Regions from separate parts of the Rosistilla oblonga genome, predicted to be linked through region 3. Evidence: riboswitches for the same ligand, from Rfam matches in the RefSeq annotation. Region 3 holds a riboswitch; each other region holds the start of a gene.
The links. Region 3 has a riboswitch for cobalamin ahead of CA51_RS22670 (DUF1559 family PulG-like putative transporter). Riboswitches for the same ligand answer to the same signal wherever they lie in the genome.
Positions count from the first base shown of each region.

Region 1 (3,272 bases), 2.5 Mb from region 3:
CTTTCCTCTTGGCTTGCTGTTGTATGGTTGGAACGACCTGGGCGACTACGTCAGCGATCGCTGCAACCCGCGAAAGGACAGCTGGCTGTTTGGCGGACGGCCCGACGCGGCGATGCGGCGTCGTCTGCCATGGATCATCGCCGCGGTGCAGGTCCCGTTTCTGATCGCGTTTGTGATCATCGGCGGTTGGTGGATGCTGCTCTGGTTCGCCGCGGTGCTACTGACCAACGCGACCTACAACACGCTCGGATTTAAACGCCTGCCGGTCTTGGATCTGATGAATCAGATCGGCTACCTATTGATCTTTCTGCTGGGCAGTTGGCTCTGTGGCGTGCCTCAGTTGAATGCGGCGACGATGGTCTTCAGCGCGTTGTTTGCGATGCAGAGTCATCTGTTTGGCCAGTTGATGGATATCGAAGAGGACCGCATCGCCGAGCGTCATAACACCGCGATCACGCTCGGCGCGGTCCCGTCGAAGTGGTTGTTGGTCGGGATCATGCTGGTCGAGGTCGCGATCTCGTGGACCTACTTCCAATCGCCGATCGTCGCGGGATTCATGTTCGCCGGCGCGATCTTCTTCAGCCTCGATGCACTCGCCGGCCCCAAACAATACCCGCCCCTGTTCACCAAGCTCTTTTTCGTCGCCTGGAACCTAATCGTGATCGCCACGATGCACTTCGTCTGGCGCTATGGCGTCTTCTTAGTCGATTGATCCAGCACAACGAACGCCCCCAGAATCGATCGAACCACGCTCCAATTGCTCCTTCCGTTAATCGACGGCATACCAAAATTTGCATTGTTTGGCGAAGCGTGTGGTTTCGAAATCTGAAACGAAACCGCCAAACGGCAGCGACGCAGATTGGCATCCCACACATCCCCAAACGGCGGAATCCCGCCGAAGGCTTGGCCGTCGCTTCAGCCAAAAGTGGCGGTTGACGCTGGAAATCGCGGTACTATCATGTGACTCGTTCGTGGTGACTTGCGGTGCTTCTGCACTGCGAGCGAACAGGGAACTCCGGTGAAAAACCGGGACGGTCCAGCCGCTGTGAACTGCTTCGAGTGCCAACGCATTCGATTCGATGCTCCTTCTACCGAAGTGCCATTGCTTGGAATTCCAGGCGAGAAGGCTGTGAGTATTCGAAAGGCAGTGAGTCAGAAGACCTACCACGCGTAAGACGATTGAGTGCCTTCTTGGATTGAGGCGGTCGTTGCAATGTGTTCTGTCCCCCAATTGCTAGTGAAACACGGCGTATTTGTCGTTCACTCTGCATGGTGTCGACACAACACATTGTTTAATTTCATCGGTTGTCGATACGTTCTTGCCCCCTTTGTCGCTGCGCGCTCACACTTTCTGAAAATCGAAATCGGTTCTCAGAAGACAGGGAAGCTGCGCGCCGAGGTCTCGTGGCGAAGCGTGTTTCGACGCAGTAGCGAAGGGATCGGGACAGAGATGCCAAGCGCCAAGCAGCGACGGATCGCATCGCCCTGCACTAAGCAGTGCCGGTTGGATTGCCAAGCGATTTGCAGCGGATGCGGCCGCACGAAAGATGAAATCACCGGTTGGTCAGCTGCCTCGCCGGCGGAGCAACTGGAAATCGTTCGGCTCGCGAAATTGCGACAGCCAACATGCCAAGCCGCTGGGTTCACTTTGATCGAATTATTGGTCGTGATTGCGATCATCGGGATCTTGGTCGCCCTGCTGTTGCCGGCCGTTCAAGCGGCTCGCGAAGCCGCTCTCAAGATGAGCTGTAAGAACAACTTGCGTCAGCAGGGAATCGCGCTGCACAACTACCACGACGTGCATCAGACGCTGCCAACCGGATGTATCGAGTGGCGGTCGTGGGGCGCACCGCCAACGCAGCGGCAGTTCGCTTGGTCGGCGATGCTGTTGCCTTTCTTGGAGCAACAAAACGTCCATGCCCAAATCGATTGGTCGCTGCCGTATGACGCCCCTGAAAATCTGCCCGCCGCGTCGACGCGGCTGAGCGTTTACGAATGCCCCACTGCGATCGAGCGTCCCGCGACGCGGGGCAGGTCCGATTACGGCGGCATCTACGGCGAACGAATCGTCGATCGCGATCCGGAAGATGGCCTCTTCTTGTACGAGCGGTCGGTGCGGTTTCGCGACATCCGCGATGGGCTCACGCAAACGCTCGCAGTTGCCGAAGACGTCGGCGGCCCGGACAGCGAATGGATCAATGGCCGCAACGTCTTTGTGCAGGCCTACGGAATCAACGATCCCGACGCCTGGATCGGCGACAACGAGATCCGCAGTCTGCACACCGGAGGGGCAACGGTGCTGTTTGCCGATGGCCGAACGATCTTGATGGCCGAAACGATCGACAAACAGCTGCTTGGAAAACTGATCACTCGCGGCAAGGGCGAAGTGGTTGACTCCAGCGCCTACTGATTTTTAACCCTCGATGGAATGCTTGGCTGCCGACTTGCGACGCAGCTCACGATTCCATCGACCACTGAATTCCACAACTCTGACGAAACCACAACAATGAAAATTCAACTGTTTGCTTTGATGATCTCGCTCGCCGCGGCGACGCCTTCGCTTGCCGACATGGTGATCGATTTCGATGAACTGTCCGGATACACCGACACCACTGCCGACGGTAGCTATTTGAACGGCTACGGTTATGGAGCCGCTACCGGCAGCTGGTCTTCCCGCGGCGTCACCTTTGGGACAAACCAATGGGGACCGGGGTGGAGTTATTCCAACGTCAACAACACAACCACCGCGGGCTACACCAATCAGTTTGCGGCTTACCCGGGGACCGATGTCAGTGGAAATGGCAACTATGTGATCGGAACCGGCTTTTCCCCAAACGCCGCTTACTTCAACCTGTCGGCCAATCTGCAAGCGAAATCGATCGCCGTCGCCAATACGACCTATGCCGGAATCTCGATGCGTGATGGCGACGGTGATGGCGGTTTTGCCAAGAAGTTCGGTGGATCCACGGGAAGCGACCCCGATTACTTCCGCGTCACCTTCACCGGCTTTGAACAAGCCGATGTCGGCGGAGCGAGTACCGGAAGCGTCGAGTTCTATTTGAGCGATTTCCGATTTAGCGACGACTCGTTGGACTACATTGTCGAGGACTGGCAGACCGTCGATCTGACGGGACTGGGCGACGCGCGTTCGATCGGGATAACACTGGACGGCAGCGACGTCGGCACCTGGGGACTCAACACGCCCGCTTACGTAGCGATTGACAATCTTGCCGTCACCGCAGCCGTTCCCGAACCGGGAAGCATGGCGATGC
Region 1 covers NZ_CP036292.1:1,739,631-1,742,902, reverse strand. The annotation lists gene CA51_RS06265 (UbiA family prenyltransferase) at 1-712, shown strand, start outside; cobalamin riboswitch at 956-1,183, shown strand; gene CA51_RS06260 (DUF1559 family PulG-like putative transporter) at 1,451-2,410, shown strand; gene CA51_RS06255 (DUF4465 domain-containing protein) at 2,507-3,272, shown strand, end outside.
Region 1: another riboswitch for cobalamin. It lies ahead of CA51_RS06260 (DUF1559 family PulG-like putative transporter); the one in region 3 lies ahead of CA51_RS22670 (DUF1559 family PulG-like putative transporter).

Region 2 (3,272 bases), 440 kb from region 3:
GGCGGGAGTCTGCGTGGCGGTGTCGGCGACAACCGCTTGCATCGTGTCGATGTCGACGTAGACCGATTGAGTGACCTCGGCGACCGGCGGTGCGGTCTCGCCGCAGCCGTTTACGGTCAGGAGCAACAGGCAAGCGGCAGCTTGGCGGATTTTTACTTTGGCGGACATCGATCGAACTTCCGGGGAAGGCGTTGGGGGCGAATAGGAACTCAGCGGGCTGACGTGTGCCTACTCGCGATCGTACAGTTCGTCTTGCAACGCAGGATCGTCCAAGTGTCCGTCGCTGACATAGCCCAGCTTTTTCTCGTCGATCAGTGCAGCTTGTTCGGATGACATGTAGTTGGTGCCAGGGACATCGATCTTGAAATGTCGCTGCCGCGATTCGACGTGTCCGTCCAGGAAGGCAACGTTCGCTGCGCCGTGATGGCGGAAGTGAACGTTGGGGAAGTTGTGGCTGGGAGGGTCCAACAACCAGTTCTCTTCAAAGCTGTAAGCTGGCGGCGAGAAGGAGACAAGTTTGACTTGGGCGCTGTCGGCAAAAGCGACTGTTGCACTCATCGAACGGACCTCGGCAAAACGGCGGACCATCGGTTCGGGATTGGGGACCGCGGCGTAAGTTGGCGGCAACCAATCGACCCCCGAGGACCGCGAGAGGTTGTAGCCGTTGAATCCAAAGCCCGACGCGGGGAAACCGTATTTCACAGTGTCCATCTGGCCGGGGCCAAAGTCGGGGCATTGGAACGATGTGTAACTTGTCTCGATGAACGGGGCCAAAGGGCCTTGGGTGTAATCGAGTTGTTGGTTCGGATCGGGTTGGTCGTAGTCGACGGTTCCGAACCAGAACTGTGCCTTGCCCTGAGCTCCCGAGTAGGTCGCCAAGTAATTGATCCGCGCTTGATCTTCGACGACGTACGGAATCATCGTCTCGCGGTAGGTGTCGGCATAATTATGCAGCGCCAATGCGATCTGTTTCAGCCGGTTCTTGCACTGCATGCGGCGAGCTGCTTCACGGGCTTGTTGCACGGCGGGTAACAGCAATCCAACTAAGATGCCGATGATTGCGATCACGACCAGCAGTTCGACCAGCGTGAAGCCGGCGCGGCGCGTGTTGTTCATTTTCATGGATGGAAAGATCTTTCGAGCCGACTGCCACGGTGGCTCTACGGTTCGCAGTTCCTACCGGCACAGAGCATGAGCGAAGATCGAGATCTTTCGTCGCTCGCACGATTGCCGGCCAGTGCCGTTGCAGCGCGAGCGGTCTGAAAAATCACGTCCGCTCCCTGTTCCCCGAGGGTACGACGCTATTGTGCGATGACAGCTGGGCAGGTCTTCTGGCTCCCGGTTCAGCCTCGGCTTATGCCTTCCCGCAACCGCGATCTTCATGATCGCATCGGTCACAGTGGCAGTGAGTTAAGCCTCGTCCCCGGTTACAGCGGCGGGACCGCAACGGATTTGCACCGTTTTCCCTATTCTCCGAGCGGACCACAAGTCGACGCTCGGCACCCATGTCGCGGTCGATTCTAACACCGGTCGTGTGTCCGTCAATCGCTGATTTATCTGGCTCGCGGCCGCGGAAGCTATTGGTAGTTGGCGAGCCCCCCGATTCCTGCGATCATCCAAGATTGCCGCTGCCGTGGCGAATTGTCATTATAAGAACCACACTGTGCGGCGGGATTGTCGGGTGTTTGGGTGACGGAATCAGACGGAGGAATCGCAGCATGAATGCAAATACTATCGCCATGGCATGTCATTTATGTGGCCTGTTGGGCTACCTGGCCAATGGTCTGGGCAGCATCTTTGGGCCGTTGGTCGTGTGGATCCTGAAGAAGGATGAGATGCCGTTTGTCGACGCGCATGGCAAGGAGGCGTTGAACTTCAACATCTCGGTGATGCTGTATGGGATCGCGCTGGTCGCCGCCACCTTTCTGACCTTTGGTTTTGGGATCTTTTTGACAGCTCCGTTGGGCCTGGGGCTGGTCGTCTTCCACGTCTACTTCGCAATCCGAGCCGCCTTGGCTGCGAACGAGGGAGAGATGTATCGCTATCCCTTCACGCTGCGACTGTTGAAGTAACCGCCGCGCCGCCGCTATTTTTCGATCCGGTACAGGTGCGACTGCGTGCGGATGATCAAGCTGTTGCCGATCACCGCGGGCGATGCGCAGATCGTCTCGGGCAGCTTGTTGTTGGCCAGCAGTTTGAATTTTTCGCTCGCTTCGAACACGGGGCAGTCGCCATCTTTGTTGAAGCCGTAGATGCGACCTTCGGCGTACAGCGGCGAGGCCCAGAAGTCGCCGCCTATGCGATGTTTCCAGATTTGGTCGCCCGTCTTGGCGTCCAAGCAGATCGCGATCCCGTCGTCGGTGATCGCAAACATCAGGTCGTCGACGATGATCTGCGATCCGCGTTTGGGCATTCCACGCCCCTTGCCCCAGACGATGTGGGAGTCGGTGACGTCGCCGGTGCCGCCGGGGCGGACGGCGATCAAACCCAGATCGTGTGCGCCGCCGGTGATGTAGACCAAACCGTTGGCGAACAGCGGACGTGGGGCCGCGTTCATTCCGCCGTGATAAACCTTCCACAGCTCTTTGCCGGTTTCGGGATCGTACGCGATCGTGGCGACAGCGCCGGGGCTGATCATTTCCGATCGACCTTCGTGTTGGATGATCTTTGCCGTGCTGTACGCCTTCTTGTGATCGCCGTTGTCGGTTCCGTATTCGATGTTTCGGTCGACCCGCCACGCCGTCTCGCCGGTCTGTTTATCGAACGCGATCACAAATTGGTTGTCGTATCCGTCGTAGGCGACGATCAATAGGTTGCCATGCACGATCGGCGACGATCCGGGGGCACGCCAGTGGTTGCAGATCAGATCGCGTCGCTCCCAGATCTTGGCACCTTTGGTCGTGTCGACACACGCGGTTCCGTAGCTGCCAAAGTGAACGTACAACCGGCCCGCTTCGACGACCGGGGTTGGCGAGGCGTAGCTGTTTTGCGGATGGCAGTATCGCGGTTCGGCATTTTCGAACAGCGGCACATCGTGCACGACTTTGCCACTGTTGAAATCGACGCAGACCGCCGACATCTGCTTGCCATCTTCGGATGCCGTCGTCATCCAGATCTGGTCGTCCCAAACGACGGGCGAGGACCATCCCTTGCCGTGAATGGGCGTCTTCCAGACGACGTTTTCGGTATCGCTCCAGGTGACCGGCAGCCCTGTCGCCCCGGTTTTGCCGTCGCCATCGGGACCGCGGAACTGGTTCCAATTCGGTTGTTCG
Region 2 covers NZ_CP036292.1:6,883,604-6,886,875, reverse strand. The annotation lists gene CA51_RS24335 (hypothetical protein) at 1-168, opposite strand, end outside; gene CA51_RS24330 (DUF1559 family PulG-like putative transporter) at 229-1,116, opposite strand; cobalamin riboswitch at 1,305-1,522, opposite strand; gene CA51_RS24325 (DUF4870 domain-containing protein) at 1,719-2,072, shown strand; gene CA51_RS24320 (outer membrane protein assembly factor BamB family protein) at 2,087-3,272, opposite strand, start outside.
Region 2: another riboswitch for cobalamin. It lies ahead of CA51_RS24330 (DUF1559 family PulG-like putative transporter); the one in region 3 lies ahead of CA51_RS22670 (DUF1559 family PulG-like putative transporter).

Region 3 (3,272 bases):
GCGTTAGCGTCCGGTTTCACAGGAGAACGCCACGCCAGCGTGTGCCGGCGATTACGCCGCGGGTTACTGCGGCGGCAAAAGTCGAGCTAAGCAAAACGCTTGACCTAACCCACTCCAAGATCCGGAAAACGTTAGGATTCGACTAGAAGACGTTGATCCAGGAAGACTGGAGAGCCTTGCAAAGAGTGGGCGAGGAGTCCTGGACTCAAGCCATTGGTCGAGGTTCCTGCATCGCAAAATTCGAGGCCCTAATTGTTGCCTCTGCGCGAAAGATCGACGGCAAGAACATTGTCATCTTTCCCCAGAATCTCTCCAACACCAGCAAGATCGACATTCTCGGCAGCGACCAACTGCCGACGTGAAGACGCATTCAAGCATGCACAAATGCAGGAAATAATGCTTGCCGATCTGCTTGCGTCCGATAGAATACAACAGGAGGATTCGAGCATGACAACCGAAAAGCGTACGCCAAGAGCAAAGACGGCAAAGAACCGACCAACCAAAAGAGCGACCGCGAGAGGGGGGAAAGTCCAGGCACGATCAAGCAAAACGGGCAAGCGAACGGTGTCGCTGAAAACAGTGTCGACCGACGGTACGATTGTTTCTGGAAATCGCTCCGGTGCTAAAAACGTGATCGTCAGCACGGGAGTACGCGGCCTCAAGGGACAAGGACTACTTCAAGTTGGACAAGTGAAAAAGCTTGAACTTCGCGATCGTTTAGGAATGCCCCGGCAAATGTTCGGGCGCATCGTGAACGTGGCGGAGCGAACGATTGCCAAAGTAGAATCGGGCAACGCTGACGCCGACAAGTTGATACGACCTTACAACGAAGTTTATCGGCTTTGGGAAGCGTTAGGCGATTTGGTTGACCCCGAATCGCTTGGCCTATGGTTCCAGACTCCCAACGAGTCTTTCGATGGATTGAAACCGGTCGAGGTCATCGAGCGTGGCGAAATTGATCGACTCTGGGACATGGTGTTCGAGTTGCAAACAGGTATGCCGGGATAATGAAAAGATTGCAATGAACGCTGACTCCAAAGAATCCGCTTTCGGGCAGGACAGCAACGACCAAATGATCGCCAGCGGTGGGAAGTTGGGCGAAACTCGTGAGCCGCAAGGGGCTAGCCGCGAGTTTTGGTTGGGCTAGCGACTTGCCGCTCATGCCATGTCCTTCTGGATCAGCCCACTGAGGTTCCCGCATGAATATCACCTCGCCACAACAGATTGATACATGGCTGTCGTCCCGATCAGAACACCAAAGGCTGGAGTTCAAAGAGGCCAAGGATCAGTTCGACAACAAAAAGCTGTATCGTTATTGCGTCGCGATCGCCAACCAAGGCGACACTCACCCTCCCACCTGGGGTGGATGGCTTATAAGAAAAGACGATTGACGACAGCCATGCAATCGATAATACTCGGGCCGTTCGAGGTGACGGGAGTGTTGTTGCACTGCCCGTGAACAGGGAACTCCGGTGAAATTCCGGGACGGTCCGGCCGCTGTGTGCCGCTGGCAACCTCAATCGGGTTGCATCGATTGCTTCTTCTTTTGGCCATTGCTCGGTTAGCGAGTGAGAAGGCGTGGAGCTATCGAAACGGTGGTGAGTCAGAAGACCTACCTCGCACAAGATGATTCTGTGCCTTCTCGGATTGAGGCGGTTGTCGCGATCGAATGTCATCCCATTCGATCGGAATGATTTTCTTGCAGTGACCAATTTGGCGTACAGCCCATCCTCGTCTCTCATCCGCTGCGCTTTCGAGCGCGATGGCAAGAGTGCGGTTGTGGCCAACGACGCCCAAATCTCTTATGTCCCATTCCATCAAACACGAGTTTTCGTACGCAGTTGCCCCAACCAGCCTCGCCAAAAATTCAAAACGCGGTTTCACGCTCGTTGAACTTTTGGTCGTGATCAGCATCATCGGGGTCCTCGTCGGCCTGTTATTGCCCGCCGTCCAAGCAGCTCGCGAAGCTGCACGACGGATGTCATGCAGCAACAATCTAAAACAGATCGGCCTCTCGCTTCACAACTATGAATCGGCGTTCCGAGTCTTCCCGTCCCAGTCGTCATCGCCGGGGCCGGGTGCAGAGTGGACGACGCAGCGGGGCAGCTGGTTCACGTCGATCCTGCCGTTCATCGAACAAGACGGACTCTTCAGTTCCTTCGACAGTGACTATCACTGGCACGCCCCGGAGAATCTCGAAGCGGTGTCGACGGAAGTCCCAATGCTTCGCTGCCCATCGGCTCCCGATCGCACTGGGTTTGAGTGGACGGTGCTTGTCGATTATCCCAACGGTTCGTCGACCTATTCGCTCACCGCGAGAGACACCTATTACGGCGCCACCACCGACTACGCCAACGTCGGCGGTGTCGGATCGCAGCTGAGTGCAACGCTTCCACCACAGCAGCAACTCTCCGATCCAAGCAACTGCGGCGTGCTCAAATCAACCGCCGTACGATTGGCTGAAATCATTGACGGCTTGTCCAACACCGTCTTGCTGGTGGAATGTGCCGGACGGCCTGTGCTGTACCAAAACGGACGTGCGGTACCCGACGGTGCCACTCCCAAAACATGGAGCGGAAGCTCCAGCGTGACGCGGCCCCTGCCGACCGGTGGCGTCTGGGCCAGCCACAACAAAGGGTTTCTGGTGTACGGATCCCAACCCGATGGCAACACCGCGATTCGTCCCGGTCTGTGTAGCGTGAATTGCAGCAACGACAACGAGGTCTATGCGTTCCATCCCGGCGGAGCCAATGTGCTGATGTCCGATGGGGCGGTGCGGTTTATAAGCGAATCGCTCCCGATCGAGCAGCTTGTTGCGTTGGTCAGCCGCAATGGGCGGGAGGTCGTTTCGATTGACTGATCCGCCGCAAGCCAAAGTGTTGATGGTCGTGGGAACCAGTTCGTCGGCGGGCAAGAGCCTGTTGACGGCTGCGATCTGCCGTTGCTTCGCTCGACGCGGTTTACGCGTCGCACCGTTCAAAGCGCAGAACATGTCCAACAACGCAGCGGTCTGCAGCGGCGGAGGCGAAATCGGCAGGTCGCAAGCACTGCAAGCGATTGCCGCGGGCGTGGCCCCCAGCTTGGACATGAACCCGGTTTTATTGAAACCCGAAGGGCAGACCCGTTCGCAAGTTGTGGTCAATGGCCAGCCGACGCAAACGCGTGAAGCGACCGATTACTTTCAACGCCGCGAACAATTGTGGCCCATCGTCACATCGGCTCTCGACCGACTGCGGGCCAACAACGATGTTGTCGTGATCGAAGGGGCTGGC
Region 3 covers NZ_CP036292.1:6,440,182-6,443,453, forward strand. The annotation lists gene CA51_RS22655 (RES family NAD+ phosphorylase) at 153-362, shown strand; gene CA51_RS22660 (hypothetical protein) at 448-1,008, shown strand; gene CA51_RS26430 (hypothetical protein) at 1,022-1,147, shown strand; gene CA51_RS22665 (hypothetical protein) at 1,200-1,391, shown strand; cobalamin riboswitch at 1,411-1,634, shown strand; gene CA51_RS22670 (DUF1559 family PulG-like putative transporter) at 1,805-2,860, shown strand; gene CA51_RS22675 (cobyric acid synthase) at 2,853-3,272, shown strand, end outside.